Regions from separate parts of the Oceanobacillus timonensis genome, predicted to be linked through region 2. Evidence: riboswitches for the same ligand, from Rfam matches in the RefSeq annotation. Region 2 holds a riboswitch; the other holds the start of a gene.
The links. Region 2 has a riboswitch for lysine ahead of dapA (4-hydroxy-tetrahydrodipicolinate synthase). Riboswitches for the same ligand answer to the same signal wherever they lie in the genome.

Region 1 (16,070 bases), 670 kb from region 2:
GCTGCTTGTTTTTGGATTTCCTGCCCATATCGCCACGGCGACATCGATGTTTATGATTATTTTTGTCAGCCTATTTGGAAGTATCACGCATGTAATACTGGGCAATGTAGCATGGGCGTATGTCCTTTTCTTTATACCGGGTGCATGGATTGGCGGCAAGATTGGTGCATTGATAAATCAAAAGATTTCCAGCTCCTTATTAGAGCTGTTTTTGCGGATTTTATTAATTATCATGGGAATTCGTATGATTTTACAAGGAATCGGTTAGGGGCGTTGGAATATGTCAGAAGAAAAAATTTATCTTTACTATACCAATGATTTGCATAGTAATTTTGAACAGTGGCCAAGAGTAGCGGCTTTTTTAAAAGAGAAACGGGGATTAAGAGAAGAAAATAAAGAAGCTTATTTTACGGTGGACATAGGGGATCATGTTGACCGTTCGCATCCTGTTACAGAAGCCTCTGACGGTTTAGCAAACGTGGAGTTACTCAACGAAGCAGGTTATGATGTTGTCACATTGGGAAATAACGAAGGAATTACACTGTCTCATCAAGAATTATATCAATTGTACGATGAAGCGGATTTCCAGGTTGTTTGCAGTAATTTATTCAGCAGGGATCAATTTACGCCATTTTGGTTAAAACGCACGCTTTCATTAACGACAGAAAGTGGTGTCCGGATAGGTTTTTTTGGATTGACAGCGCCATTTAATGCTTTTTACGAGCTGCTTGATTGGCATGTGGAAAATGAATTTGATATGATAGACCGCTATTTAGAGGAATTAAAAAAAGAATCGGATGTTATTGTTCTGCTCTCCCATTTAGGAATTTCTGTTGATCAGGAAATTTCCCGGCGCTATCCGGATATTGATGTCATTATCGGCGGACATACACACCATCTGTTAGAAGAAGGAGAAACAGTGAATCGGACCTTGATAACAGCAGCGGGGAAACACTGTTACTATGCTGGTGAAGTAGAGCTTGTCTGGAATCATGAGAAGAAGAAAGTTGTTTTTAAAAAAGCAAATGCGATCCGTTTGCAAGATAGCGCCAAGGATCTGGAAACAGAGGCTCATTTACAACAGTTATCGGAACAGGCCAATCATTATTTGAATCAAGTTGTAGCGAATGTGGATCAGCCTCTGGAGGTGAAATGGTTTGCAGAAACACCGATTATCCAGTCTTTAACGAAAGTGCTGGGAAGGTGGACTAATGCAGATATTTCCATGCTGAATGCCGGTGTATTATTACATTCTTTGCCGGCCGGTCCTATTACCAAAGGAGATATCCACCGAATCTGTCCACATCCAATTAATCCTGTTCTGGTTGATTTAAGAGGAGATCAAATTGTGGAAACTGTCAGAGCTGCCTTATCTCCTGCTTTCACCGAATTGAAATTAAAAGGTTTTGGTTTCCGGGGAGAGATTTTAGGAAAAATGATTTTCTCAGGGATTCAAGTGGAGACTGCTTTTCATCGCAATGGAGGGGAATATGTGAAGCAGGTTTATACAGAAGACGGATATCCAATTCACCCGGATAAGGTATATTATGTGGCCACTGCGGATACGTTTACCTTTGGTCAGCTACTGCCGGAAATTGCCCGTTCTGCGAAAAAACAGTATTTTGTCCCGGAATTTTTACGTGACCTGCTGACGTATGCTGTCAAACAGCATTAAGATATTTCTGGCTTTACCTGTGACGTTCTGCTCTCCCTCTGCATACACTTATCACGAGAGAAAAACAGAGGGGGCTTTTTTTATGATTACAGTAGAACCTCTTGAGGTGGATGGCGTTATTTTTACAGCAGTGAGTGTGGAGTTGCCGCAAACAACCTTATTAACCATTAGCAATGATGTCGGGTATATTATGTGCGCAGCACTTGATGTGGATATTTTTAATGAAATACCTAAGTTGAAAGAAAGAAATGTCATCGCTGGCCGGGCAATGGGAGTACGCTCCATTGACCAGCTGTTGCAAGCACCGTTGCAAAAAATAACGGATGCATCCAAAGAACATGGATGGGAAGTTGGGATGACAGGCAAAGAAGCATTGCTTAAAATATCATAATAGTCCTTTAAGGCACTTCTTTTGTTCATACTATTTTGTATGGAACGAAAGAAGTGTTTTTTACACGTTAGGAAAGTATAAAATTTTAACGCAGAAGAATTTCGACGTAGTAAAAATTTTTAGGTACCAAGTATAAGTGCAGCGGTTTTGATGGGGCGAGTAACCGCAAATGTCTCCGGTGGGACGAGTAAGCGCAGTCCCAGTCCCAACTTAGGCATTCGTCGAAAGGCTTGCACTCAAGAGCATAAGGGATTCTAAGAAAGCAAAACACGCTTTTAAGGCTCCCTTTAACGAATGCCAAGTTTTCTTTATGTAAATTTTTATGGAAGTATATGATACCCGTCTGTAAGCGTATCATATAGCAATTGAAATAAGAGTGAAAAGACTTCAGTTCTAATCCCCTTCAATCATTGCATAAATTATGGAGAAGGGGGTAGTTGCGTTGAAATTTAAAAAGCGATACCGCTATCGAAAAAGCAGGAAAAGAAGAATACCTCCATCCCGGCGCTCTGTTTTAGTGCTGACCTTTATTTTATTTTTTGCTGCAGTTGGTTTCAGTTTTTATATAATTAACGTAAAGATTGAACCAATTGTGATCGATATTGCGGAGAGAAGAGCAGATGAATTTGCTACAAGAGCGATTAATACAGCTGTATATTATGTAGAGGAATATGGATTTGAGGATATTCTTAACATCACATATGATAATGAAGGCAATTTAGTAACATATAACAGGGACCCGGCAATAATCAGTGAAATTAATCGGGTTGCTACCGATCGGGTGGAGGAGTTTTTTGCTCATGTGAACCGGGGGGAGCAGCTTGAATTTGATCACAATCTGCAAGAACCATATGAATACGAGGGTGGTGCAGAAGGAAAAGCTGAAATCGATCCAACATTGATTGAGATTCCATTGGGGCAAGTAACCGGAAATTCTGTACTGGCTAATTTAGGTCCTAGAATACCGATTAATATGGAAGTAATCGGGGCTGTCCGAACGAACGTTGTCAGTGAGGAAGAAGAGTTTGGCATTAATGGGGCCTGGGTGTCTTTATATATAAATGTAGAAGCTGATGTACAAATTATTGTGCCATTTACATCAGAAGTAAGAACGGTACATACCGAATTATATTTAGATGGAGGAGCCATTATGGGAAAAGTCCCTGATTTTTACGGAGGAGACGGAAACACGCCAGATATTGCTGTCCCTAAAGATGATTTGCAGAACGAATAAATATGTAGTATAGTACAAATTAGTGAAGAAGCTATTAACATTTACATTTGAATAAAACCTTAACAGATCGGTGAGGTAGAGGTGCAAATCAGATGAGTACCCGGCAGGAGAATGACAACGATGATAGCTGGGAAAAGGTTGGTTTGCCGAAGCGTATAAAGGGGTCATGCTTTATACTGCTGGCATGTTACTGAAAAAGTTACATGCTGTCATGTATGTATTTTTTACATGGAGAACTATTGATCGAAATGGAGGATAACGTGAGTTGTTAAAACAATGGTAGGTTATTTTCTATCATTGTTTTTTTGCGTTTACAGGGGAATTTGTATGATATTACGGACAGTGCAGAGATGCGAAGATCCCTGTCTACCTTCTTTTTTCGAATCAGTTGCGCATGTGTAGGGAGGAAAAGAGATAATAGTCATGATTTCGTGTTGTATTATCCGCCTTATACATGGTTTTTAAGATACAGGAAATAAATAGACGGGGGTTTTAACATGGAAGCTACATATTGGTCGCTGTTACCTGCAATTGTCATGTTGATATTAGTGATCGTAACAAGAAAAGTGCTTATTTCGATTGGTACAGGAATTGTGGTAGGCGCATTATTATTAAATGATTTTCATATATGGGGAACAATAAAAGAAATATGGACTGTATTTTACACGATTTTTTATGTGGATGGCGCACTTGAAATTGGAAATATACTATTAATTCTTTTCCTTCTTTTCTTAGGAGTACTTACGGCATTTTTACAAGCTTCAGGAGGAGCAAAAGCATTTGGAGATTGGATGCTGAGACGGGTGAAAACACGTACTGGCGCGGAAATAATGACTGTAATTACTGGATTGGTTATTTTTATTGATGACTATTTTAATAGCTTAGCAGTTGGGCAGATTGCCAGACCGGTTACCGATCGGCAAAAAATATCCCGTGCGAAACTGGCTTACTATATTGATTCCAGTTCGGCGCCGGTTACGGTAATCGCACCAATATCAAGCTGGGGAGCATATATTATCGGTCTTTTGGGCGGTTTATTTGTAGCCAATGGGATTACAGATGTACAGCCGATGGAAGCATTTATACAAATGATTCCACTTAATTTTTATGCGATTGCTTCGATTATACTTGTGTTTATTGTCGCCTATTTCCATTTTGATATTGGTTCCATGTATACACACGAAAAAAGAGCAAAAGAAGATGGAGGCCTGCTGGACCCAAAAAGAAACCAGGTTTCGGGAGATTTAAGTGATGTATTTGACCCGCATAAAGAGGGGAAAATCTTTCATCTGATTGTTCCGATTATCGTACTGTTTGTAGTTACAGTTATCGCAATGGTTGGAACAGGTATCATGGAGACAGAAGGCAGTGCATCTATTATAGATGCTTTTGCAAATACAAATGTCAACCTTTCCTTAATTATCGGCGGGATTGCAGCAGTGCTGACTTCTGTTATTTTTCATATGCAGCAAAGCCATCCGCGTTCAAGATTAAAGCAGATTTTTATAGAGGGCTTTAAGACGATGATTCCGGCTATTAACATTTTAATACTTGCCTGGATGATTGGTGCGATTATCGGGGAATTGGAAACAGGAAGTTATTTAGCTGGTGTAGTTAATAACGCATCCGTATCATCTGATTTTCTTCCGGCGATTTTATTCCTGATTGCAGGGTTGATGGCTTTAGCAACAGGATCTTCTTGGGGAACGTTCGGTATCATGCTGCCGATTGCTGTAGAAATCATGGCAAATACAGATATGACGTTATTGTTGCCTGCATTAGCAGCTGTACTTGCTGGAGCAGTATTTGGGGATCATTGTACGCCGATTTCTGATACGACTGTTTTATCTGCAACGGGGGCAGGGGCACATCATATTGACCATGTTCTTACACAGCTGCCGTATGCTTTAATAGCAGCTTTTACAGCTTTTATCGGTTTTTGTGTTATTGGATTCACTCATTCTGTTTGGATTGCATTAGCTGTGACCATTCTTCTGTTAGCAGGAATTGTCTGGCTGACACATTTATTATTCATAAGAGGAAAAAAGAAGGCATCTTAATAGGAAGCTTGGAATACATTTTAGTATTCCAAGCTTTTGTCATAAAACAAACGCAGTAAGATAGGACAAATCCAAATAATAACATTTGACAAAACGACTAGAAAGGATATAATACAATTAAAATAGTCTGAAAGTAATGATTTTTTCTATTATTTTTAAAATATGTATTCGAAAAATTCAAATTTTATTTTTGGATCATTTTTGAATCCATTTTGTAACGCGCTTTCATGCTATTGCTATTTATTAAAAGGGGGTATGATGAATGGAAACTCGTTCGCAGTGGGGGACAAGAGCAGGGTTTATTTTAGCGGCTGTCGGTTCAGCAGTTGGTTTAGGAAATATATGGCGTTTTCCATCTGTTGCTTATGAAAATGGCGGTGGAGCATTTTTTATTCCTTATTTATTTGCGCTATTGACTGCCGGTATTCCCATTTTAATTATGGAGTTTACCATGGGGCAGAAGTATCGCGGTTCTGCACCTTTAACATTCCGGAGAATGAATAAGAAAACAGAGTTTATCGGGTGGTGGGCTGTACTTGTTGCGTTTGTGATTTCAACGTATTATTCCGTGATTATTGCCTGGGCAATATCTTATTCGATTTTCTCTTTCAATCAATCTTGGGGAGAAGATACAGAAGCATTTTTATTTGGAGAGCACTTGCAGTTAGCAGAAATTCCCGGGCAAATCGGCGGACTCGTTCCTGGTGTACTTATCCCGTTGATTATTGTTTGGGTGTTGGTGCTGGGTATTTTATTTCGAGGCGTTAAAAAAGGAATCGAGATGGCAAACCGTATTTTTATTCCTTTACTTCTGATCTTATTTTTAATTATCGTTATCAGGGCAGTTACGTTACCAGGGGCGCTGGATGGACTGAACGCATTCTTCACGCCTGATTTCAGTCAAATTCTGTCACCTGGAGTATGGATAGCTGCCTATGGCCAGATTTTCTTCAGTTTATCGATTGCATTTGCTATTATGATTACTTATTCCAGTTATTTACCTAAGAAATCAGATATTACTAATAATGCATTTATTGTTGGTTTTGGTAATTCCGGTTTTGAATTGTTAGCGGGAATTGGTGTGTTTGGAATATTGGGATTCATGGCTTCCTCTGCTGGGGTAAGTATTGAAGAAGTAGTAGCCGGAGGGGTTGGGCTTGCCTTTGTTGTCTTTCCGGCAATTATCAATGAATTACCGGCTTTTAATGGATTGTTCGGCGCGCTTTTCTTTATATCGCTGACGCTTGCAGGGATCACCTCTTTGATGTCTATTACCGAGGCGTACGTAGCTGCATTAGTAGATAAATTTAAAATTACGCGTGCCAAAGCAGTTCTTATTGGCGGGGGTCTCGCGGCACTGGTTTCCTTACTCTATGCTTCCCGGGGCGGCATGTATTTCTTAGATAATGTCGATTATTTCATTAATCAGTTCGGAGTAGCGATGATAGGCCTGGTAGAAGTCGTGTTGATTGCCTGGATTCTGCGCCGGACCAATGTCCTTAAAAATCATGCCAATGAGATTTCTGATATCCGTCTGGGAGCTTGGTGGACGATCAGTATAGCCGTTATTACACCAATTGTTATGGGCTATATGATGTTTGGACTCTTTAAACTGAATTTATTAAGAGAATTTGATACGGAATCCGGTAACTATGAAAATTATCCCGATGCTTTTATTAACTATTCAGGCTGGGCAGTTGTAGTCGGTGTGCTGGTACTTGGGATTATCCTGGCATTAACAAAGTGGAAATCAGATGATTCATTATCTGATTATAACGACAATTAGGAGGAGATAGAGATGAGCGTTTCAGCAATTATTGTCATGATTATCGGGATTCTTGTTATATGGGGCGGTTTAGTGGTTAGTATCTGGAATGCCATTCGGAAAGGGAAAGAAAAAGTGTAACTATTTACGTTCTATTTGAAAAAGGTGTGCATCCTGTATCTGGCTGGGATGCACACCTTTTTGTATAAAAAGCGGATGTTTGTTTTACTTCATCCGTTCCCATTTTTTAATATAAGGATACGGATCAAATGAAAATTCACTGTATCCATTATCTTTATACATTCCATAATGCAGGTGGGGAGGGAATTTACCGGAAGTTCCTGGCGGGCCGTAACCGGTAGAGCCGACACTGCCCAGTACGTCTCCTGGTTTTACAACTTGGCCTACTTTTATTTCATCTTCATAACCGCTCATATGCGCATAGTAGTGATAAATATTATAAATATCACGAATACCAATACGCCATCCTCCATATAAGTTCCAACCCATCATTTCCACGACACCATAAGTTGTCGAATGAACCGGTACGCCGTAAGAAGCAAAAATATCTGTACCTTCATGAATCCGTAATCCGCCAAAGCCGCGGCGGTCTCCCCATGTACTGCGATAGCTGTAATTATATCCCGTATCCAATGGAAAAGACCGATCTGTCAGATGAATAACTCCAAATTGTTCAAATACTTTTGCTGTATTCATGATTGTTTGTACAGTCAGGTCACGTTTATAATGCTCCCAAAGTGCAATTTTTACGTCATCCTTATCTAAACCATATGTTAATATATGGTTGGCCATCGTATAAAGGATATCTTCCGGATCATCGGGATCAGCCTGGTTATCATCGTTTCCGTCTTTACCAACTCCACCAAACTGCTGGATGACCTCCTGTTCGGTAGATTGAGCTGCATTGCCCAAACCAAACCACTCTGTTTCATCAAATTGAATGGAGATGACTTTCTCATCTTCTGAGGAAGGAAGTGTATTCCGTTCGTAATTATCCATTGCCGCAAAATAATACCATGGTACTTGTGTGAGGCTCTCTACTTTTTTAAATAGTGCCATTCTGTCTTCATATATTTGATTTTCTGATTCCGCATGTACGAAAGAGGCTGGTTGACAAAAGAGAAAAAAACAGAATACAAGCCATATAACCGTGCGAATGCTTGCCAGTTGAATCACCCCCTTATGAAATAAGTGTTGTTTTAATCATCTTTTTTCATGGTATCAACGATTTCCTGTACAAGCGGATTAATATCTGTATCCTCATTTTCCATCACAGAATAATGGAGGGTTTCGATATTATGAATTAGACTCCTGTTGTTTGAAGCATGAATCGTATAATAACCGGGAAGGATAGACATTGCTGTTTTTTCAGCATTATCAATAGCGGTTTCCTTTGATATATTATCCGAGGCTTCAAATGCAATTAAAGCTTCTTCATCCGTTACAAGCGTTGCTACTTCTTTAAAATCCGGATTCTGTAACAAGATGCTGGTGATCATTTCAGCTGTCTCGTTTCTGTCTATATGGATTTCTTTTGGTTTAGACGTATTATTTTGCTCAAATTCATCCTGCGTGTAACGTACAAAACCAATCTGATCGCGCGATGGTCCGTTAGTATCTGTTTCCATTTCCGGATTTCTATTTTTTGGATCTAACGGGTCCGGTTCGCTGTTATTTTGATTAGGTGCACAAGCTGAAAGGGTTATAACAAAACTTAATAAAATAATTCCTAATCCTTTTTTCATATTTATATGGCTCCTTTCCAAGGTCTATTTCTTATATCTTAGTTTTGGAAAACAGGCGCAAATCATGCAGGTAATTTTTTCTGGTTTTTCTAACTGTTTCTGTGATAAAATAAGGATAATGGATAAGGAGTGGATGTCCTCTCATGATTGAATTAAATGGGAAAACATATGAACTGATTGAAGAAAATAAAAATGGCTTCGAAGCAGAAACGGTTAAAGAGCGTTATTCCGAAGTTTTATCCAAATACGATTTTATCGTAGGCGATTGGGCATATGAACAGCTTCGTTTAAAGGGGTTTTATCATGATAGCCATGCCAAGGCGCCAATAGACGCTAAAATCAGCTGCTTTGAGGATTATATTTACGAATATTGTAATTTTGGCTGCGCCTATTTCGTATTGGAAAAGGTGCAGAAATAAAGAAGTTCAAAATATCTTCTCCGGATAAGAAGGCATTTTGAACTTCTTTTATTGGCTCAGAAAACGTTTATCAATTGTCTTTTTCCCCTAAAGGATGTGCGCCGGGAGCTCTTCGTTGCAGTTTTTTGTGCTGTTCTTTATCCGCATACGTGAAGGCACTTGCACGTTGCTGTCCTTCCTCCCAATCGGTTGATTTTCCGGAAACCGGATCATTTTCACGTATATCTGATCCATAGGATCCTTCTGGAAATTCTTCTGGAATGATGGTGTCATGCTGTTTCTGAACAGTGGAAAGTTCCTGGTAATCTTTTTTAGGCATACAATCTCCCTCCTTCTGGTTCAGTTTGTGCAAAAGGAAGGGGAATAACGCGTTCTAATAATTACCTTTCTAAAATCTGTAGAAACGTCTTTAATAATAAGATGGGAAATAAAAGTCCTTCATTTCATTTGATATTTCTTCATATTCAATCGCATTCAGTGCACTTTTTCAATTATTTTCTATATTTAAAGGACTCTTTATAACTATATTCGTTTCTCAATTGGAAATAGATGCAATTAAAAAGCCCTCACTTAAGAGCGAGAGCCTTGATTTTATGTTACTCAGGTGATATTTCAAATGTAGTTGAATCCGAATCTAAAGAGAAAGTTGGTTCATAAACAATCGTATAATTAGATTCTTCAGGAACATCGTATAGAATTGTTCCAGTTATGTTGTTTCCAGCTCCAATGTTTTCATTCATAAATCCATCTCCACTGAAGTATTCATCATACTGAGTACCTTCTTCTGAAGAAATAGTGAACTCATCAGATCCAAGATATACTTGTTCATCTCCGTTGTTAACAGCTTCAAATTCAACAGCTAGAACAGAATCGTTATCTGGTTCCATGAATTCATCCGGTTCTGTAAAAGAAGCGCTCGTGAGAGTTACTTCTAAATCACCTAGATTAACTGTATCTCCAACACCATAAACTTGGTCGCCTGCGTCTTCTGATTCTTCAGTACCTTCATCTTCGTTGTTATCTTCTGATGCTTCTGCATTTTCCTCTGAAGAATTGTCTGTTGAAGCATCCGATTCTTCATCTCCGCATGCTGCAAGAAATCCTATCAATAGAATAGCCATTAATACCATAAAGCAGTAATTAAGGGAATATGTTTTCGTAAAAAACTAAGAAAATAAACCTAGGCAAATTCATTTTTTCGTAACTTTTTGCTTCTTTCTATTATGCCAATATAACGAGTCGATAAATTCCACATTTCTAAAGTCTTTAAAAAATGTAAATTATAACGGCTAGGATTTTTGAAGAGAGTTCTTTACACCTGTTCGTATGGAAAATAATAGGGAAGAATTAATCGGGCAAATAAAAATAAAAACGAAATAAATGATTAATTTACAGATGAACCGAACAGTATAGTAAACAACATTTTTAAGTAAAGGTTAAGAAAAACAGCAGATGGTTTTGAGAGTTGTTAAAGCTACCTGCCACTGAAATATTTTGTTCTGTCTGATTTAACTTTTATTTGTTTAGCTGTTTCAATCGTATAGAATATCCTACTAGCGGAGGCGGACCGTTTTGACTCCTGAGGGATTAGCACCATCTGAAGATCCACTTTTGCCAAGTGTTCTTCTTGGCAAAAGTTAGCTGAAGAGCGTGCCCCTAGGAAAGCAAAACGGTCCGCCGCAGCGGTCGCCTTACATTTAACCTTCTAATCTTTGTCAACAGATGTATGAAAGAAACAAGCAACCCTTGTTCTTATAGAAAGGAAGTTCTTTTTAAAGGGCGAAAGTGGAGTTACAAATCTGCTGAAACGCATTTATTTTTCTTTATTCTATTGCAAAATAATTTTTAGCAAAAATAAGCTGAACTTTTGATAAAAATAATTACCTTTCACCCATCTCTGCTAATTTATATCCCCGGAACCGTTTCGTAAGCAATTTACCCAGCCGGAAAATAGCATCTTCATTGCCATTTCCGCTGATAATTTGAATCCCGATTGGCAAATGGTTTTCATCCTCTCCTACAGGTATGGTAAGAGAAGGGAGTCCCCATACATTGGCATAGGCAGTATAAGGCATGTATTGCAGATAGGTTTTACGGATAGAAAAAATTTCTTTGAAAACCTGGCCATGATTGGATGCAGTTTGATAATAAACAGGCAGAATCAGCAGCCGGTTAACTAAATAGGTTTTAAGCAGTTCATCACCTTGCTGCAGAATACCGGCAATTTCGCGGACTCTTTTTTGAGAAGGTTTAAACATTTTCGCCCCCATAATAGCCCAGGATAAATAAGGATGGACGTTAGTACGTTGGCTCAGTTTTTCTTTTAAGAAAGAGCGTACCAGCCCGGAGCGGTCATTATTAAAAGCTTCATCTTCTACCAGTTTGCTTCCGTTGATGGACATGATTTCCTGCCAGATTAATGCGCTGTCTCTAAAATATGGCGGCATAATTTGCTGGACACTGTAAATCCGCTCCAGGAAATTTTCCAAATCACCTAACAATTGCCCTGTTCTGGTAGAGAGCGGGTAGCCCGGGTTTATTGGTAATATCTCCATTTTAAATGCATGTAATGTTTGGGGCTCTATAGCTGCTGGAGCTAGGATGTCGTAAATCAGCTGCATATCTTCTATTGTTTTCCCCATTGGTCCGACCGCGAGCATTCGCTGTTGCAGTTCATGCTGCACTGCTGGAAAATGCCCTTCTGTGGAGACTGTGTTTTCCCCGGGTTTGAAACCAATAACGCCATTAAAATGAGATGGGAAACGAATGGAACCGCCAATATCAGAACCAATTCCGACAGGTGCACCGCCGGCAGCAAGCAAGGCACCTTCACCGCCGCTGGATCCGCCGGCTGTTTTCGTGATATCCCACGGGTTATTGGTTCTGCCATACAGTTTATTATCCGTTTCCTGGCAGAAACAAAGTGCAGGAGTGTTTGTTTTCCCGAGAATAATGGCCCCTTCCTGTTTTAAGCGGCGAACCACTTCGGCATCTTCTTGATAAATAAGGTCCTGCCGATGCTTTAAACCGCCGGTTGTTTTCATCCCTTTCACGTGGAAGCATTCTTTGATACTGATTGGCACACCATGTAATTTACCTGAAGACACATGATTTTGAAGCAACTTATCTGCTTCCTGTGCTTCTTGCAGCGCTTCGGAAAACCGGTCTTCTACAACAGCATTGATGGAAGGATTAACCGTTTTAATCTGTTCGATAAAAGCTGTTACAGCTTCCACGGAGGTTAATTGCTTCTTTTTAATTGCAGACGCAATACTCGTTGCATCCATTTTTAAAATATGTCTTTTTTCCATCCGCATTTATTCCCTTCATACTTATTAGATTTACTATATCATGTTTTTTGAAAAAGAAAGCACGATTCGCTTTGATAAGGAAAGTCCAGTGAAATAACGTTAAAAAATATGGTATGATAATAGTAGTAATTTGAATATCCTTTAGTATAGACGTTTTTGGGGGAATCATGATGTATTTTGTAGATCAGCAAAAAATAAGTCACACGCTTACATTTATGAATGATATTTTAAAAACCTTTAAAAGTTATTCATACAATAGCCAATTAGATTATTTTGCCTTGGAACGCATGGCTCATGTCTTTATAGAGGGCGTGCTGGATACCGGCAATATGATGATTGATGGTTTTATTATGAGAGATCCGGGAAGTTATGAGGATATCATCGATATTTTGGTGGATGAAAAAGTACTTCCTGCAGAGGAAGAAGATGTGTATAAAAACCTTATTCGTTGGCGTAAATCTTTCGTACATGATTATCAGAACATAGATCATCAGAAATTAGCACAGTTTATGCAAGAAAACATCGGTGTGCTCACCCATTTTTCGGAACGGATTCACACGTATTTACAGAATGAACTGGGTGTTGCAAATGCTTTTACTAATAAATAAAAAGCGCGTTTAAATGGGAGGTTAAGCGGATGGGGAAACGTGTCTCGACAAAAGATAAGATTATCCAATTGTTAAAAAAGCAAGGAGATTTAACAATGGACGCGATGATGGAGCACTTTACGATTTCGGAGACCGCTGTCCGGAAGCAGCTCCATACACTTGTACAAAAAGAATTTATTGAAGTGAAGCAGCATAAAAAAGAGATCGGCCGACCTTATCACACCTACCGTTTAACAGAAAAGAGCCAGGAAAGTTTTCCTGACCGCTATAAAGAACTCTCTTTAGATTTGCTTCATGATTTAGAAGAATTGCAGGGAAACCAGCTTATCAAAGACTTGCTTCAAAAGCAGTCCATGAAAGAAACAGAACAGGTAAGGAAGTATATAGAGCCCTTTTCCACGACAGAAGATAAAATTGCTGCGTTAAAAGATATGCAAAATCGGAGCGGTTATATGTTTCAAGTGGAGGATAAAGGAAAAGAAGGGGTTCAATTAAATAATTTCCATTGTCCTTTTTTAGCAGTGGCAAAGGATTATCCGGTCATGTGTCAGCATGAAAAAGAAATGTATGAAGCTTTATTTCCGGATCAAAAAGTAAAGACAAAATCGCTGCTGGTGGACGGGGAAAAATGTTGCCAGTGGTATATTACCGAGACGTCGGATAAGTAAATGCGTAACTGGTGTATGTTGAAATCATGCAGCGAGGTTGTTATCAAAATAGAGGTGTACGATTGTGAGAAAATATAAAGGATACTTGATTGATTTAGATGGAACGATGTACAGAGGGAATGAAGTTATTCCAGAAGCGGCTCCTTTTGTCAATCAATTAGCAGAAAGAAATATACCATATGTATTTGTTACGAATAATTCCACTAAAAGTACGCATGATGTAGCCGAAAAACTGAACCATTTGGGAATTCAGGCTAATCATAATCAAGTGGTTACAAGCAGCATGGCTACAGCGAACTATTTAAAAGATCAATTCATGGAAACATGCTATTGCATTGGCCAGAGTGGTCTGAAGAATGCGTTGGAAAAGCAAGGAATTCAGTTAGTGGATGATATCCATGCTGATGCTGTTGTCGTTGGTATGGACAAAGATATTACGTATGATAAACTTGCCAAAGCATGCATTGCTATTCGAAATGGGGCAGCCTTTATTTCCACCAATCGGGATCATGCCATTCCTACAGAAAATGGGATGGGACCGGGAAATGGGGCTTTTACAGCTTTGGTCCAGACAAGCACGCAACAGGACCCTATTTTTATCGGAAAACCGGATACCATCATTATGAAAGAGGCGCTGGAGGTACTTGGTTTACCGAAGGAAGAGGTTCTGATGGTAGGGGATAATTATCAAACGGATATCCAATCCGGGTTCAATGCACAAGTGGATACATTATTTGTCCATACTGGAGTTACTTCAAAAGCGGAGCTGGCAACCTTGGAAAAACAGCCGACGTATATTATTGAGAATTTATCAGAATGGACTTTTGAGTAATCAAAAGCATTCATCTCCTTGCAGGCAGTCATAGGGAGATGAATGCTTTTTTGTGTAGGCGGTTAAACCAGACACATCATATATACTAAAGGGGACACGAAGAAAGTATATTTTTTTTTCGTGTCCCCTTTATGCGCACCGGGTTTATCCATCGAGCTCTTCATGTTCATTTTCTGCATCCCCATGGGCCAGACGACTGGATGCTGCGGCTGCCACAGCACCAACAATATCATCTAAAAATGTATGAATTTCCCCGCTGCTTTTATCGTTTAATTTTTCTAAAATACCTGGTTTTTGTTTATCAATGTAACCAAAGTTTGTAAAGCCGATAGAACCATAGACATTGACAATAGATAAGGCAATGACTTCATCAATTCCGTATAATCCTTCATCAATTTCAATCGTTCCTTGCAAAGGTTCGCTTAATTGTTTTTTCTCAGCCAGCATGTCTAATTCAATACCTGTTATTACGGCGTTTTGTACTTCTCTTTTCGTTAATACACGATTGACGTTATAACGGCATGTATCCATCGATAACCCTTGATGATACTTCGATTGCAGATAATACACTAACTCTGCAATATCTTCTATTTTCACGCCGCGTTCTTTTAAAAGTTGTCTTGCTCTTACTTCAAGTTCTGTTTTGCTTGTATATTTTGTCATTTTAAAACACACCTTTTTTCGATTTAATAGGATTGTATAGCCCTTTCCTTCATATAGTTAATATATACGATAAGGGGGAGTTTGTTGATGCCTATGTCAGAAATGCTCCGCAGCCAATATGCCATCCAGGTGGAAGGGAAGCAATTCATCGAAGAGCGTGAAGCATATCAAAAAGAGCATTATCATTATTTTACCATTCCTGCGGGAAACAAGGAAATGATATTGATGGAACAGGCAACATTAGCTTATTTTCTAAGAGAAAACGGCATATATCATGTTGCTTATCCTATAAGGAATATAAATGGGGAGTGGTTTACTAATCATGGTAATGAGCTGTGGATGGTACTTGTATTAGAAGAAGATGTACAGATGTTTAGGAATGAAAGTCCGGGAAAGATGCTTGGAGATATTCACCGTATTGGAAGCGGATTTCAATATGAGCCGAAGACAATTTCGAGTTATGGTCTATGGAAAAAACTTTGGGAAGAAAAAATAACCTTTTTTGAAAACGAATTAACCAGGCAGGCAAAGGAAGAAACGTCAAGTAAGTATTTATCGGAAGTCATGGATGTTTTGCCGTATATTGTTGGAGTCAGCGAAAATGCGATTCAGTATTTGCGGGAAAGTGAAAAGGAGCAGCGTATTTTACAGACAGATCAGAGTACCATCAGTTTCTCC
Region 2 (16,070 bases):
CTTTGGATGTTTTCAGCATATAGCTCGTAGCTCCTGCTTCTAATGCAGGATACACTTTTTCATCATCTAAAAAACTGGTAACGATAATAATCTTCGCTTCCGGCCAGGATGCAATGATTTTCTTTGTCGCTTCAATTCCATCCATTTCCTTCATCACAAGATCCATTAAAATAATATCCGGACGGAGCTCTAATGCCAGGTCAATAGCTTGTGCACCGTCATCTGCTTCTGCAACCACGTCAATATCCGGCTGTGAGGAAAGATAGGCGGATACACCGATTCGTACCATCTCGTGATCATCGACAAATAAAACGTTAATCATTGGTTGGGTCCTCCTTTCTTACAATGGGTACTTTTACTTCTAAACGTGTGCCTTCATTCGGCAGACTAATAATTTTCAATGTGCCTCCAACTTCATAAGCGCGTTCACGCATATTCTGCATGCCATAAGAACTTGTTTTGACACTTTCTGTTTCGAATCCAATTCCATCGTCCACCACACGCATAATAATGTTTTCATCTCTTTCTAGTAATAAAATATGAAGATTTGCAGCTTTCGCGTGACGCAATGTATTGGAAATAGATTCCTGAAAAATCCGGAACAGCTGATCTTCCACCCCTTTATCTACTTGAAATGCTTCGATTTTAGCATCAATTTCCAATGGTACTTTTTGCGTTAATTCTTTTAAAAGTCCTTCTACGCCTTCCTGCAAGGACTTGCCCTTTAAAGCTACAGGGCGTAAATGTAAGAGAAGGGCACGCATCTCCATCTGTGATTGATGAATCATATTTTCCACCATATTCAGCTGTTTCGTTAAAGTCGGATCCTCTGGCTGCCCTGACTCATTAATCGCCGACATCAGCATGGAAGCCGCAAAGAGCTGTTGACTGACAGAATCATGCAGTTCTCTGGCCAAGCGATTTCTTTCCTGTTCCACGACTTCCTGCAGGCTTTGTTCCCGTTCATTAGCTCTTTCCGTCGCAATTTTTTGGGCATGTTCTGTCTGCGCCCGTAATTTTTCCTGAACTTGGTTCACTTGGACAGAGATTGCCTCCAGTTCTTTCGGAATATCATCGGTTTCAATAGGCTTTTCTCCTTTTACAATTCCTGTAAGCATTTTTTCTACCTTTTTCAAATTCCCCTTCCAATACCAGCCGATAATCGCGCCGATAATGGAACCAAATGTTAGCACAAATGCCAATACAGTAAGAAGAAAAGAAACATCTCCAATTTGGCCTTCCCAGAGCGCACTCCACCCTGCTGTTTCATTGATGGAAAAAGTAACAAAGGTCGCAACAACCGCAGCAATAGCCAGAACAAAACTGCAAGCAATGGACAAAAGAACAAAACGAATAATGGTATTCATATGCGTTTCACCTCAATATCTCCGGAAAATAAAGAAGTGACAATCTTCACTCTTTGCTGCGCTGTACTATAGTTTGTTGTTTCATAATGAAGCGATTTGTTCATCAGACCTCCATGATACACGCCAAAAATCGATGCTCTGCCAAAGATGGAACTATGATGGATGCTGACCTCTACTTCATAAGGTACATAAATCTCAATATTTCCTACGATATGACGGATAGAGATGACTGCTGTATCATATGGCAATACTGTATTACTTAAATCAATAACACGATCACCATAAATCCCATGCATATTGACGTCCTTCCATTGATAAGCTGTCTCTTCCGTCCGAAAATCATCAAAAAAACGTTCATCAAATAAATTATCCACTTGAACAAGCGGCTCTTCCTCTGTTAAACCCGATTTATTTGGCAGTTCCGGTTGTTCTTTACTGGGTTCTTTCGTTGCTTTGACATAATTTAAAATGAAAACAACAATAGCAACAACGATTAAAAATCGTACTGCAAGTAAATTAAAAATGTTGAGAATGAAGGATATTGCTGCAATCGCAAACACGATCTTCCAGCCCAGGGAATGCAGTCTTTTCCAGCTGAAATATACAAAGAAACCGGTAATCAATGCCGATATCAGTGATCCGCCATGAAAAAAGACGATTTCAAAAATGAGAAGAATGGCGACAGTAATGCCTATCCAATTTAAATTTCTCGTGCTGAGCTGTTTAAACATCCTGCCATTCTCCTTTCGTTTATTTCTTATGTAAATATACAGGCGCAAGAAAGACCTGCACCTGTATAAGTATACCATGATTTTTCCATTTCTAGCTATCGATTCTAGTTTGTTTCCTTTTCATCCAACTTCTTTTCAATGGCGGCAATTTTATTGTCAAATGTGCTTTGGTAGTAAGAACTGTTTACTCTGTATTCCAGATTTTCGATATATTGTTCCATTTCTTCAAACTTGGAGAAAGGTTTTTCCGGTGATTCCTCCACGACGCGATTGATTTGATGATTTGCCTTTGCAATGTTTTCCCGTCCCATTAACTCCATCCGGCGCAAGTGCATATCCTTTAGGCGATGCTTCATTTCTTCATATTTCTGCTCCAGATTTTCAAGCTGCGTAATCGCTTCTTCTCTGGATGCTTTCATGCGTTCTGCGCGATTTTGATACTCTTCATGCTCTTTTAAAGCAAATTCATGCATTTCCTCTTCTTGCGCACGGTCGGCAATTTGTGCTTGTTTCAAGCGTTTATCTGCAAGGTCTTGTGCTTTCATATATTCGCGGGCAAATTCTTCTTTTAATTTATATTGACGATCAATCAGTTTTTTTACTTTTTCTTTTTCCTGTTCACTTTGGCGCAGGTAATGATTAAGTGCAGCGATTGGGTTTTTTTGTTCCTTTTTATCCATCATCGTGTGTAAATCTGCTGAAATAGAATCTTTCATTCGTGTAAAAATATTTGTTGACATAATCAATCTCTCCTTTGAATGTAATATTATTTATTTAACTCTGCCCACTGTTTTTCAAAATTGGTAAATGGATCATCATCTTCCTTTATTTCGTGGACAACAGAGCTTTCCGGTGTGTTCCAGTTCTTATAGATCAGGTAAAGTGCATAAGCTGCTGCGACGCCTAATACAGCATAAATGTTAGAGAATGTGATGCTTACAACAATCAATCCCAGAATCACCCATCCTACTTTGGCAGCGGTGGAATCTGTACTGATAAATTTTTTAAAGCATATATAGAGCAGCCATACGCTTAAAGCAAGTAATACCATCGGCCCAAGATTTGCGAGCAAGATCAGTAATGCAACCAGCCCGCCGATAAATAACATGAATTTTTTCATTCCGTTTTCCTCCTTTTGTTATTGTATCTTTATCTTACCGGGGATTTTGTTTTCTCGTAATGAGCCTGAGCAATATCTTTGTCTAAGCCTTAGGGTCTATGCCCTTCTAAACCTCCTAAACAGCACTTTTACAAGCCATCTAGTTCCAGCTGCTAAAACGCAAAAATGGAATGATATCTCTGACTGAGATGCCATTCCATTTCGATTCTACCTATTCTGTTTTAAATGTAAGTTCTTTGTTTTCCAGCGCCTTTGTCAGAGCCGGCATCGATGCTGGGCCAATGCCATGTAGAGCTAATATTTCTCGCTTGGTATGAGCTGCCATCTGCTCTTCTGTAGTAATGCCTTCGTGGATAAGTGCTCTTCTTGCCGGAGCGGAAAGTGCCGCTAAAAAGCCACTTTCCGGTTTATTTTCTTTTTCACAAGTCGGACAGCTTTCACAATCGGAACTTTTAAAGAAAATATGTCCATTCTTGCATACTTTTCTTTGTTTTTGGCCGGTCATCGAATTTCCTCTTTTCTTATTTTATCATTTAAAGAATAATACGCTAACTCATTAGTTTACATAATATAATTATAGTTATCTAAATGCGCTTTTCCATAATGATTTCTCCTTCCGGATCATACTCCCCTGTCCGGACGAAACCATGCTTTTTATATAATTGTTCCGCTAGATGGTTTCCTGGAACAAAGCTTAAACGTATGACCTGGACATCATAACGTGCATGGATATATGCTTCAATTAATGGGATGAACTGATTGGCATAACCTTGTCCCTGATAGCGGTAATCAATCATAAACCGGTCAAACCAGATGCTCTTTTTTTCAGCAACATAAAAACCGACCATGGCATAGCCGACAGGTTTGTTATCTGCATAAAGCCCAAGGGAAGTAGTCAACGCTTCAATAAAACTTTCCGCTAGGCAAAAAGGAACACTCTCTATAAATGCTTTTTGATTTTCAGCTGCTTCTAATACAGCAATTTCTCTCCAATTTTCTTTATTAACTTCTTTTATATCAATAGACACTCATTTGCACCGCTCTCTCTGTGTTTATTTTATTAATGATAGAATAACTACCACCTTTTAAAAAGGGTAAAAAAGGATACTTACAAATTAAAATCCCCTAGTACGGTGCCAATCACCAGCACTAGGGGAACTCGTCAGGACTATTATTCAGCTAACATCTCTCTGACTTCCTCACGAAAATCTTTCTCATGGATTAATTTATCCGTTAAAGCCTGCATCTGCATCGTTGCAATCTCCAGTTCAGACAGGTTGAGGTCATTTGTAAATAAAACTAGCTCCAATCGATTTCCATCCGCATCTTCTGCATACACAGCCTGATTCAAAACAAAAGCAGTGCTTCCGCCTTTTTGCGCGGCACGTACAATCGATTCATTCGCTACATCCATGTTAAAAATAGCATCTAATTCGTCATAAAATGCTTCGGAGTAATATTCCTTTTTATTCAGCATCGCCATGATGTGATGATAATCTTCCGCTGTCGCATGTGTCAGGCGATCCGACCAGACCTTTTGAATCGGCATATCAAGTAAAGCACTTGCTTCTTCTTTTTCCTCTGCACTTAACGGCTCCTCTTGCCATTCTTCAAAAAGATCGCTCGCTATTTGCCGGTAAGCATCATCATCTACATCGCGTAATGCTGCTTCCAACTCACCTTCTTCTAAATGCTTCTCTTCCATCACCCTTTGAGGGATAGCGATACTTGCGGTTAACGGATAAATCGGCTCATGATGGTTCAAATCCAATTCTTCTACCCGATTATTTACTTCTTCTAATCCCAGTCTTTCTATTAAATAATCGGTATTGGCATTAGAACTAAAGTCCATCATACCTTGTGCGATTTGTTCCAGGGAAACATCGCCTTCTTCGTCTTCCAGTGTACTTTTCCAGGCATCATGCGCTCCGCCATCCGTATTCGGAAAATAATACTTGTCCACTTCCTCCATAGCCACCGTTTGAGAAGGATCAATGTCACCTGCTTCTGCTTGACCAGCAAATTCCATTGCAATCATTATTTTAACTACACTGGCAAGCGGCATGGCTAATTCGGTATTCATTTCCGCTATTGGTTCATCATTCCAAGTCGCTAAAAAAGAAACGCGCTCCGAATCTTGATTTTCTTTTATAAAGTCCATCAACAACCCTGTTGCTGGATCCAGATTTTGCTTTTCATTATTATCTTCGGAATCATCCGCTTGTCCTGAATGATTTTCCTTGTCTTCCTTCTCTTCCTCATTATCGCTGGCACAAGCAGCTAAAAGGAGAAGCAAGCTGCAGAGCAAAAAAGCATACGTTTTTTTCACGATAGATAGACCGCCTTTCCGACTAATTTCCAGCTACATCTCGTTTTTTGAAAGTCAGCCACCCTATTACCATAAATATCACATAGTAAACAAGAAGCACAGCAGCGGAAAAGCCTAAGGAGGTTCCTTCAATCATTGGTGATCCTTCAAAAGTACTTTGCAAGTTCAGATGTGCGGTTAATAAATATTTACTAATTTCATATTGGCTTACCAGCATCGTAATCATTGGTGAAGCAATGAATATAACAATGCTTGCTGCAATGGCCATAGCACTGCCTTTAAATAAAATCGCAATCATGAAAGAAAAGGTTGCCACAATAATTAATGGTATAAGGCTGAACAAGATGTCTTTCCCAATCGAAGTTATCACCGAAACTTCCGTATATCCGGACCCCATATTATCGACAATCGTTGGATTCCAGGAGTCGACACCAAAAAAGAGAAGCCCTATAATCATAGAAAGAATAATGGTATATAAAATCATTACCAATGCGAACAACAAAACGGTAATATATTTTGAGGTTAAAATGGTTCCTCTTCCTGCCGGGCGAATCAATAATAATTTAATCGTTCCCCATTTATATTCATTGGAAATAATTTTAGCTGCAACAACGATAATGAAAATCGTAATGAAGCTGGTCATAGAGATATTTTCTGCCACGAAGGCCCACATATCGTAAGCAGGAACTTCTAATCCCATGGATTGATAGGCCTGCATCAGCTCTGCTTGAAAAGTTCCATCAACCATCGCACTTGGGTTCACAACAAAGCTTGTAACCATACCCATACCAATCAAGAGGAAGCCGATAATAATATACATCGCCCAGGTAGATTTATAATGATGCAGTTTGATAAATTCGTTTTTTATTAGCTGACCCAAATTACTCAATGACATTCTCTCCAATCAAATCAAAAAATTTATCTTCTAGCGTATTTGTCGATACCTGAACTTCATACACATTAATGTTATGGTTTAATAATTCTTTAAGCACAGCCGGTATTTGTTCCCGTTTAACAGCTGTTTTTATGGTTGATTCGTCTACCGCTTCAACATGGAGTGTTTCATCATCCAAACTGTCCAAATGCACTTTTGCAGCCTGGGCATTGTTGACGGAGATGGTATACTCTGACACATCGTCTTTCTCAGCTTGTCTGTTCTTTTCCACATCTTCCACGGCAATTAAAGCGCCATTTTTTATAACGCCAATGCGATCACACATTAATTCAATCTCAGATAGTAAATGGCTGGACACAATCACACTGACGTTTTCCTTTTCTGCCAATGTCCGGATATACTGGCGAATTTCCTTCATTCCGGAGGGATCCAGTCCGTTGGTCGGCTCATCTAAAATGAGAATCGACGGTTTATGTAACAAAGCTTGTGCAATGCCTAACCGCTGCCGCATTCCAAGAGAGTACCCGCCAACTTTTTCATTGACGACCTTTTCCAGTCCGACTAATCGAACAACCTCTTCTATTCGTTCTTTCGTTGTCCCTGGAATCATCCGGGCAAATTGTTCCAAATTCTTTCTTCCTGTTAAGAAAGGATACATTTCCGGATTCTCCACAATGGCTCCCACTTCTCTGATTGCTTCTGCATAATCGGTTTGAATGCTTTTCCCGACAATGCGAATGTCACCTTCTGTTAATTTCATCAGACCAACCATCATCCGGATCGTAGTCGTTTTACCGGCCCCATTCGGCCCGACAAAACCAAAAACTTCCCCTTTCTTTATTTGAAAGTTGACGTCTTTAATAATTTCTTTGTCTTTAATGCGTTTACTGACATTTGTTAGTTCCATTGCAATCTCAGTCAATTCATGACCTCCTCGTCCATTTTTTCTGTCTAATTAAGTTATACGAAAGAATAACTTAAAAGTTTCACACCCATCTCTATTTTACGCAGTGTAACTTGCTGTATGATTCCCGATTCAAGAAAAGAAAAAACGTACGATTCATTCATAGCGGCCTTTTTACTGTCCATAACGATCTGGGTGGTCTTCGAGTAAAGAAAAAGATAATAATCTATACAACAGATACATGCTTTACGCAAAAATGTGTTAGCTCCTATTAGGTTTGTCTAATCCCTTTTTTCTTCTTTGCGTATATTGATTGGGAAAGGAGGGATAAGCTATGTGCGGTCATCACTCATCAAGAGAAAAGTGTAAAGATCCTTGTCGCAACACAAGTCGCCCAGGAGGTGACTATCGTCACAGAGATCATAAATCCTGTCACTGTGGCAGCAGACATGAAAGCCATTGCGGATGCAGAAGCAGACATGAAAAACGTTGTCATTGCCGAGATCATCACAGCAACGATCATCATCACAAATGTCGTGAATCGAATCATTGTGATAACAGACAGCGTCATAGAAATAGAAGGAGATTCTGCTTTTGTTGTAACAGCTTCTACTAATAAAAGCATATAAAAAGCGAACCCTCATCCTTTAAAAAAACCCGCAGGCTATTAGATTTTGCTTCTAACAGCTTGCGGGTGTTCTAAAATCAGAACACATTATTGATAAAAATTTTCCGTATAAAATGGCTGATCGCTTTCATTAAAATCAACGCCTATGCCTAAATGGCTAAATGTATCGTGTAAAATGTTTTCTCGGTGTCCCTCTGAATTCATCAATCCCTGATGAGCAAACACACTGCTGAATTGTCCATACGCAAGATTTTCTCCCGCACTTAAGAAGGAAATGTCGTCTTCCCGCATTCGATCAAAAGGGGACTGTCCATCTAGATTCGTATGATTGAAAAATTGATTGGCAGCCATATCCGTACTGTGTTTTCTCGCCGTTTCTCTTACTTCTTCGTCCCACTCCAAAATAGACAGGTCATGCTTCACACGAGTTGCATTGGTTAAATCAAATAATTGATATTCCAGCCCTTCTTTCAGCTCTTCATTGCCAGGCGTATAAAGGGTGCTTTTTGCAGATTCTAAATCCTCGTCTATCAGCTGGATGGCTGTGACTTCATCTGATTCATGCAGATCATAAAAGATGGTTGCGTACGTGCCATCCATATGATAAACATCATATTCCCCTTCACTCTCAATGTTATAATTAAACCAGCCATTACGGATCACCTCTTCCGGCTCACCTAATGTCTCATTGACAAATGATTTGGAATCACCCAATTCAATATCATGCTGCGAAGACAGTAAATCCTGATTGGTAAAGAGTCCACGTACAACCTCCTGCTCATCGTACGCTACCATCATAAAGTTTTTATAATTTTCATGATACGTAGACCACTCGACGCCATACTCATTTTGACTTTGACGTGCCGGCTCACTGTACATGTCTTCCACCTGTTCTTTTGTATCTCCAATCTCCACATTACCAACAGAAAAGGACTGTTCTTCTGGAGTAGTGAGTTCAGGTGTTTCTACTTGCTCATACTCTCTGTTTGTATCTGAACCGGTTATGGAATCTACCAAAGACGTTGCCTCATCGGATATTTGACGAAAATAAAAGTCATTATCTATCGCATCTGTCACAAAGTCGCTTACATAAGAAAACGCATCATTGACAGCATCCGGGACCAAATCACGAACCGGATCTTCCCATAGCGTTTTTGTCCAAACAGCTAATAATATAATAAACAGCAAAAATAATAATCGCTTGAAAATTGCTATCCCAACCTTTTTTGTCTCTTTAATACAGCAATAGAGCATCAACAGCCGCTATTCTATTATTTACCAAATCAGCTGCTGCTACTCCTTCCATCATAAGTTAATGGACTAACTTATGTGAATTATACTATGTTTGAATTGCTTTCAACAAATCTAAGCATTTTTTCTTTCAAATGCAGCTTACATCAAAAAAATCTGCTCTATCTTAATAGACAGAAACAGATTTTTTACAATTACTTACATGATAGAGCCAAACCAAACAGCAAGAAAGGTACCGATATAATTCCCTACAATATACCCTAGTGTTCCGACGATTAATATCGGTCCGACCAGCTGTTTCCATCCTTTCGCAATCGCAAATGCAGCTGCCGTCGTCGGACCTCCAATATTTGCGTTGCTGGCCAAAAGGATTTCTTCTAAGCTCATCTTGAATAATTTCCCAAAAACAAGTGACAGTATTAAATTAATGGCCACAATAATAAATGCAAATAAAAGTAATAATGGCGCCGTTTGGATAATCAAAGGAATAGAAGCAGGAATTCCGATAACGACAAAAAAGAGGTGAATCAGATACGTACCCATTTCCTGGCTTCCGTTTAACCCGGAAAAATAATTTGGAAATACAGCCAACGCTATAAAAGTCAGTGTTGTCAGTACCAGATACTGGTCTCCTATGATCCCGCTCAATAAGTTATTAAAAAAAGAAGCATCGTCACCGCTTGGGATGATGCCAGCAAAGAATTCTGCAATTTTTAAGGAGACAATAACTAAAAGAAAAGCCGTCCCAATGGAGAGTGCCATATCCTTCAAAGAAACTTCCTTCCGCTTCCAAAAGCTTTCCGCCAATGTCTTATCAGCATCCGATTGCCTTTGTTCTACTTGTTTCACATGCGGCGCTGAATATCGTTTACGGATAAAGTTAACAGCAGGTATCATCATCAGAATAATAAATAACAAAGCCATCATTAAATTATCAGCAACCACAGCTGAAGAGGTAATGGCTTCAGGAGTATCAAATTTAGCAGACATCGCTGCAAAATTCACGCCTCCTCCTGTATATGTAGCACTGAAAATACCACTCAATTGATCTAAAAAAGGAATATGATTCCGCAAAGTAAAAAACGCAATAATGGTTCCTGCCACCGTTCCGATTGAACTCAGCAGGAAAATAAGTAATAATCTGCTGCTTTCCTTCCATATTTTTTTAATGTTCACATGAAATAGCAATAGTGGTATTGCCAATGGAACAATCACAGACCAGACTGCATCATACACCGGTGATTCTAATGGGATAACACCCGTGTTAGATAAAATCATGGCACCGACTAACGCAATAATTGCTCCAGTAACCTTGGAGGCCCAATTGTAGCGCTGTTCCAAATAAATACTGACGGATGCCCAAATAATGATCATTCCCCATAGTGTAATACTGTCATCCGCTTGAATGAATGTTTCACTCATCGACTCCCCATTCCCTTCTCTGTTATTCATTATTTGTATTATATTTTATCATTTAATCTGAATAAGTTGATAGGTATTGTGGTATGTTTTTAGGAATATTGACTATATTGCAGACAAATCCACGCTAAAAACCTCCCTAAATCTAAATGATTTAGAGAGGTTTCAACTTGATAGCGCCAATTATTTTACTTGCTCAAGCAGTTCTAATTTACGATTTAATGATTGCAGCTGCTCATCATTTAATGAAAGTAATGGCAAACGAACACCGCCGACATTTACAGCCTTCCGATTCAAAGCTGCCTTTACCGGAGCTGGACTAGGTGCTGCAAACATTTCCTGCATAACCGGTAAAATGCGCTGATGGATTGAAGCCGCTTTTTTCACTTCTCCCTGTTCATATGCAGTGATCATCTCCTGCATCTCATTACCGATTACATGGGCTGAAACCGAAACAATGCCTACTGCCCCAACTGCAAGAGACGGCAATGTGATTGCATCTTCTCCGCTATATACAGAAAAGCTCGCGTCCGTTTGCGCTACCATTTCCGTTACCTTATCCATATTACCGCTCGCATCTTTAATAGCCACAATATTATCCACCGTCGATAAACGAATAACCGTTTCTGCTGCCAAATCAACAGAAGTTCTGCCAGGTACGTTATATAGCATCACAGGCAATTGCACCGAATCAGCTATCGTTTTAAAATGCGCATGTAAACCGTCCTGAGAAGGTTTATTATAATAAGGTGTTACCAGCATAATAGCATCCACACCTGTTTTTTCAGCAGCTTGTGACAACGCAATAGAGCCTTTTGTTTCGTTGGAACCAGTGCCAGCAATCACTGTAATTCTTCCATTTACTTTTTGTACCGTATGTGAAAATAATGCCAGCTTTTCTTCATTTGATAAAGTTGGGGATTCGCCCGTTGTTCCTGCGACTACCACCCCGTCGGAGCCATTAGCAATCAGATGTTCAATTAAATGATCCAATGCTTCATAATCAATTTCTTGCTGTTCGTTGAATGGCGTTACCATCGCCGTTACCACTTTCCCAAAATTCATAACAACACACCCTTTTTATAGGAAGTTCAAAAAAACTCCAAATGATAAGCGGCGAATCTCTGCGTTGGCGCGGCTTTTCCGATACTCACGTATTTAATAACATACGCTCCGTTCGGAAAAGCCACACCGCCTTGATCTTCTTGCTTCTAATTCGGCCTTTTTTTAAACCTCTTTTTATAATATCAACATTTCATAATGAAAAATAGACGGCAGCACCTTACTAAAGTGCCTTAAAAACTAGAGGGTGGAAAGTAATAAAGATAAGCAGAGTCAGTGTTATTTTCTTACTACTCCCGAATTTATTTTCTCTTATCATTATCCAATACTTTAACAATTTCCACAAAATAAAATGCACCAACGGAGACCGCTGCTGCATAAACATTTCCATGTCCTCTCAGCTGATAGCCCTCCACATAGTCCCCTATATGACAGCACCGGATTTATTCAATCCTGGTTCCAGTACAATAAGAACAGGGCTTATTGTGCTTCGGCAAATCCCCCTTTCTATATGCTTCATCGCCGGCCTGTTCGGACTCCGCATATATACTGATGGTTTTTGCACCTCTATCGTTCACCTATGAATAATGAATTTGACTGTATTATAGCAAGAATAACAAAGAAAAACAATGAAAAATAAAGGTTTTTTTATATTGTATAAAATCGTATGACGTTTCCTGAACTACATACTGCTCTGCCAATGATATAGTGCGTTCAAATAAAGAATCAGCATTTTTAATTTCTTTATTGTAAACTATGCAGTATAAGAAAATAGGTGATTCGCCTGCGTGTTAATTATTGTCTTGCAGAAAATCCATGGACAGGTATCTCTCTCCCGTGTCAGGCGCGATACAGACAACCTTTTGCTCCGAATCAAGACGTTTAGCAACTTCTATCGCTGCATAAACAGCAGCTGCACCAGACGGGCCAATAAACAATCCCTCTTTCTGTGCAAGTTCTTTTAATAAACGTAATGCCTGCTCATCATTAATTTGAATGATTTCATCATAAATAGATGTATTTAAAATTTCAGGTACAAAGCCCGGACTCGTACCTACTAATTTATGCGAACCCGGTTCTCCACCGGATAATACCGGGGAACCTTTAGGCTCCACCACAGCAATATGTAGATCCGGAATGTATTCTTTCAATGATTCCCCTGTGCCTGTCACTGTTCCTCCTGTACCCGCTGTACAAACAAAAGCATCTAATTGATCATTTGTATCTTTTAAAATTTCCAGCGCGGTTGTTTGACGATGGGCGTCCGGATTCGAGATATTTTTAAACTGCTGAGGGATAAAGCTTGCTGGTATTTCCTCTTGCAATTCTAATGCTTTGTTTATGGCACCCGGCATTCTTTCATTGCTTGGTGTTAACACAACTTTTGCTCCATAAGCCTTTAAAAGATTTCTTCTCTCTGCCGTACTATTATCCGGCATCACCAGGATAGCCTCATATCCCTTGGCTGAGGCAGCCATCGCAAGCCCTATTCCTGTATTCCCGCTTGTCGGTTCTATAATCGTGTCCCCGGGATGAATAAGCCCTTCTTGTTCAGCAACTTCAATCATATGAGCTGCAGCCCGGTCCTTTACACTCCCGCTCGGGTTAAACATTTCCAGCTTCACATAAACCTCTGCTGCATTTTCCGGCTGCAGTTTATTTAATTTTACCATCGGCGTATTTCCAATCAATTCCGTAATGTTATCTACTACTCTCATACTTTTTGCTCCCTTCTGTTTACTCTATTCCTTTCATAATCGTCTATCTACAAGACATACCCAGATTTATCTTTATTTATTCTTCCATACTTATCTTCCTCTATTATAACGATGGAAAACCTTTTTACCAAATTTCATTATTATTTTCCATATTTTTAACAATAATAAATACTTATACACCTCTAGTGTACATCCATCATAAAAACTATTTATTTTCAGTTTTTGAAATCCCTAATCTGTGTGCGGTTTTACTTCGCCACTCCAAAAGAAAGGGGGGTATCTTTTATACCCCTACCAGGTACAAAGGATACCCCCATCTTATGTCAGCTGGATTTAAAATGATATCGTTGTATTAGCTCTTAATGGCGCCAGCAACCGGCCCAAATGTTTCCATTCCAGTTTACTTAATTCCGTGGTTACTTTTTCTTCTTGAAAACGCCATGTAAAACTTTCTAAATCACAAGAAATCGGAACATCACATTTTATCTCCGCAAGATTTCTTGATAGATAAAGCATATCCATATCTGCCTGCAATTTATTTTGTACTCCTTTAGGAAGCTTTTCGATATTATCAACTAAATGATCGATTGTTCCAAATTCCTGAAGTAACTTCAATGCTGTTTTTTCTCCAATACCTTTTACTCCAGGGTAATTATCGGAAGAGTCTCCCATCAGCCCTTTTAAATCAATAATTTGTGCAGGAGAAAGTGCTTTTTTCTCATAAAAGTTATCCTTGTCAAAGACTTCATAATTGCCTTGACCTTTCCGCATAATAACCACACGAATATTTTCTTTTACCAATTGCAGTAAATCCTGGTCCCCAGAAAGAATAAATACGTCATTTTCAGGATTATACATATTGGCAAGGGTTCCCATACAATCATCCGCCTCAAAATTTACCAACCCGACATTCGGGATATCAAAAGAATCCACTACTTCTTTTACTAAATCAAATTGGGGAATCAGTTCCACCGGCGGTTCATCGCGATTGGCTTTATAGCCGTCATACATCTGGGTCCGGAAAGTTTTGCTCCCCATATCCCAGCAGCAGACAACATGCGTTGGTTCAAAAGTGTGAATGGCATCTGTTAAATAGCGCAAAAATTGATAAACACCATTTGTCGGAACGCCTTTAGAATTGTACATAAAATTCCCCCGGAAAGATGTTGCAAAAAATCCCCGGAACAGAAGCGCCATTCCATCTACTAATAAAACTTTATTTGCTGTCATGATTTATTTCCTTCCTCTCTATATGCATCCAAAATACTGTTCATTCGTTCTTTGCGCTGCTCTAAATCATCCATATCCACTTCTACAAATAAGCGGTCGATAAATTGCTGATAAAGGACATCCGCTTCATGGACAAGGGTTGTTTTTTCCTGTTCTATTCCTTGATCCCACTGCGCTTGATAAGACAACTGGATTAACCTTCTTCCTTCTTCTATGAAAGTTTGAATATCTGATTCAATGATGGTATATAACTGCTCTTTGATTTCTTCTTTTTGATTTTGAACAAAGAATGTTTTTGTATCTTTAAATCGCGCAAATAATTTCTGAAGCTCCTGCTCCTTTTCAACCGACAGTCGGGTCGTGATATCAGGTGTGTCAAACGAGATCATATCCCATTCTGCTATCGAAAAAACCGGATCCAGGTTTTTCGCTTTTGCAATCATTTCCTGCTGATTGGTTTTTAATAAATCTTTCAAGAGCTGCTCCACTCGTAAAGAAACAGCTAATAACTCCTGATGCAATTCGGTTTCCACATATAACGCCAGCTGTTCAAATTGCTTCGTCAGCTGTTCCCGTCCTGCTTTCCCGGACTCGGTGATGGTTCCTGGATTATACATTTCTTTAAAGAGGTCATGGAACCGGATAGCAAAACGCCCGTTTAAAAAATACGTTTGTTTTTCTAATTTTTGATGCCAGCGATTTTCTGTTGAAGTGACGTCCAGGTTTTCTGCATATTGAATGATTTGCTGATACGCTTGCTGTAAATCTTCTTTTCGTTTTGTTTTTGCTGATTGATCCAGTTTTAAGGATTGAATAAATTGTTCCAGCGCTTCATCTGAACGCTCCATATCGCTGATGGCAGCTCTTTTCGCCAGTGCCGTTAAATCATAATGAATAAAATCATAAAAGCGAGATTCAAAAGCCTGCATCTGCTGATTTAATGGTTTTTGTTCTAATTTCTCTGCTAAAGAGAGCTTGCTTGAAACAGGATAAAGACGCGGAAAACGAATTCCCAATTGCGTTAATTGTTCTTTAACATATCCGGTTACCAGATCTAACTCTTCTTGATTGCTGGCCAAGTCTGCGGCGTTGACAATAAAAAACATTTTATCTAATTCAAATACATCTTTTACTCGCCCCAGCTGCATTAGAAAATCTTTATCTGCGCGGGAAAGCGCATGATTATAATAGGTAACATATAAAATAGCATCTGCCTGTTTGATATATTCAAAGGATACGTTCGTATGCCTGGCATTAATGGAGTCCGCACCAGGCGTATCGACAAGCGTAATGCCCTGCTTTGTTACGGCACAATCATAAAAAAGGTCCATCGATGCAATGTAGCATGCTTTTTCTTCATCTGTCACGTAAGACGCAAATGCATCAAAGGTAATTTTCTTAGATGAGCCGATAACC

Region 1: linked by a shared signal. The riboswitch ahead of B7E05_RS15875 (Na+/H+ antiporter NhaC family protein) and the one ahead of dapA (4-hydroxy-tetrahydrodipicolinate synthase) in region 2 are both predicted to bind lysine.

Annotation. Positions count from the first base shown of each region.
Region 1 is NZ_LT800497.1:3,234,754-3,250,823, reverse strand. Features, by position in the region: gene B7E05_RS15895 (sulfite exporter TauE/SafE family protein) at 1-268, shown strand, start outside; gene B7E05_RS15890 (bifunctional metallophosphatase/5'-nucleotidase) at 281-1,675, shown strand; gene B7E05_RS15885 (YunC family protein) at 1,758-2,066, shown strand; gene yunB (sporulation protein YunB) at 2,509-3,300, shown strand; lysine riboswitch at 3,369-3,547, shown strand; gene B7E05_RS15875 (Na+/H+ antiporter NhaC family protein) at 3,798-5,360, shown strand; gene B7E05_RS15870 (sodium-dependent transporter) at 5,623-7,146, shown strand; gene B7E05_RS15865 (methionine/alanine import family NSS transporter small subunit) at 7,159-7,266, shown strand; gene B7E05_RS15860 (M23 family metallopeptidase) at 7,351-8,292, opposite strand; gene B7E05_RS15855 (YhcN/YlaJ family sporulation lipoprotein) at 8,346-8,891, opposite strand; gene B7E05_RS15850 (YutD family protein) at 9,035-9,310, shown strand; gene B7E05_RS15845 (hypothetical protein) at 9,381-9,629, opposite strand; gene B7E05_RS15840 (DUF4352 domain-containing protein) at 9,907-10,431, opposite strand; gene B7E05_RS15835 (amidase) at 11,191-12,621, opposite strand; gene B7E05_RS15830 (DUF86 domain-containing protein) at 12,792-13,229, shown strand; gene B7E05_RS15825 (helix-turn-helix transcriptional regulator) at 13,259-13,897, shown strand; gene B7E05_RS15820 (TIGR01457 family HAD-type hydrolase) at 13,962-14,729, shown strand; gene B7E05_RS15815 (phosphatidylglycerophosphatase A family protein) at 14,874-15,392, opposite strand; gene B7E05_RS15810 (hypothetical protein) at 15,480-16,070, shown strand, end outside.
Region 2 is NZ_LT800497.1:2,568,279-2,584,348, forward strand. Features, by position in the region: gene B7E05_RS12540 (response regulator) at 1-322, opposite strand, end outside; gene B7E05_RS12545 (sensor histidine kinase) at 315-1,367, opposite strand; gene liaF (cell wall-active antibiotics response protein LiaF) at 1,364-2,098, opposite strand; gene B7E05_RS12555 (PspA/IM30 family protein) at 2,203-2,838, opposite strand; gene B7E05_RS12560 (lmo0954 family membrane protein) at 2,865-3,218, opposite strand; gene B7E05_RS12565 (RNA polymerase alpha subunit C-terminal domain-containing protein) at 3,430-3,723, opposite strand; gene B7E05_RS12570 (GNAT family N-acetyltransferase) at 3,803-4,246, opposite strand; gene B7E05_RS12575 (serine hydrolase) at 4,390-5,547, opposite strand; gene B7E05_RS12580 (ABC transporter permease) at 5,570-6,436, opposite strand; gene B7E05_RS12585 (ABC transporter ATP-binding protein) at 6,429-7,364, opposite strand; gene B7E05_RS12590 (hypothetical protein) at 7,748-7,975, shown strand; gene B7E05_RS12595 (CAP domain-containing protein) at 8,062-9,228, opposite strand; gene B7E05_RS12600 (DUF819 family protein) at 9,424-10,647, opposite strand; gene dapA (4-hydroxy-tetrahydrodipicolinate synthase) at 10,828-11,709, opposite strand; lysine riboswitch at 12,104-12,284, opposite strand; gene cysK (cysteine synthase A) at 12,498-13,424, opposite strand; gene B7E05_RS12615 (5'-3' exonuclease) at 13,758-14,654, opposite strand; gene B7E05_RS12620 (dynamin family protein) at 14,651-16,070, opposite strand, start outside.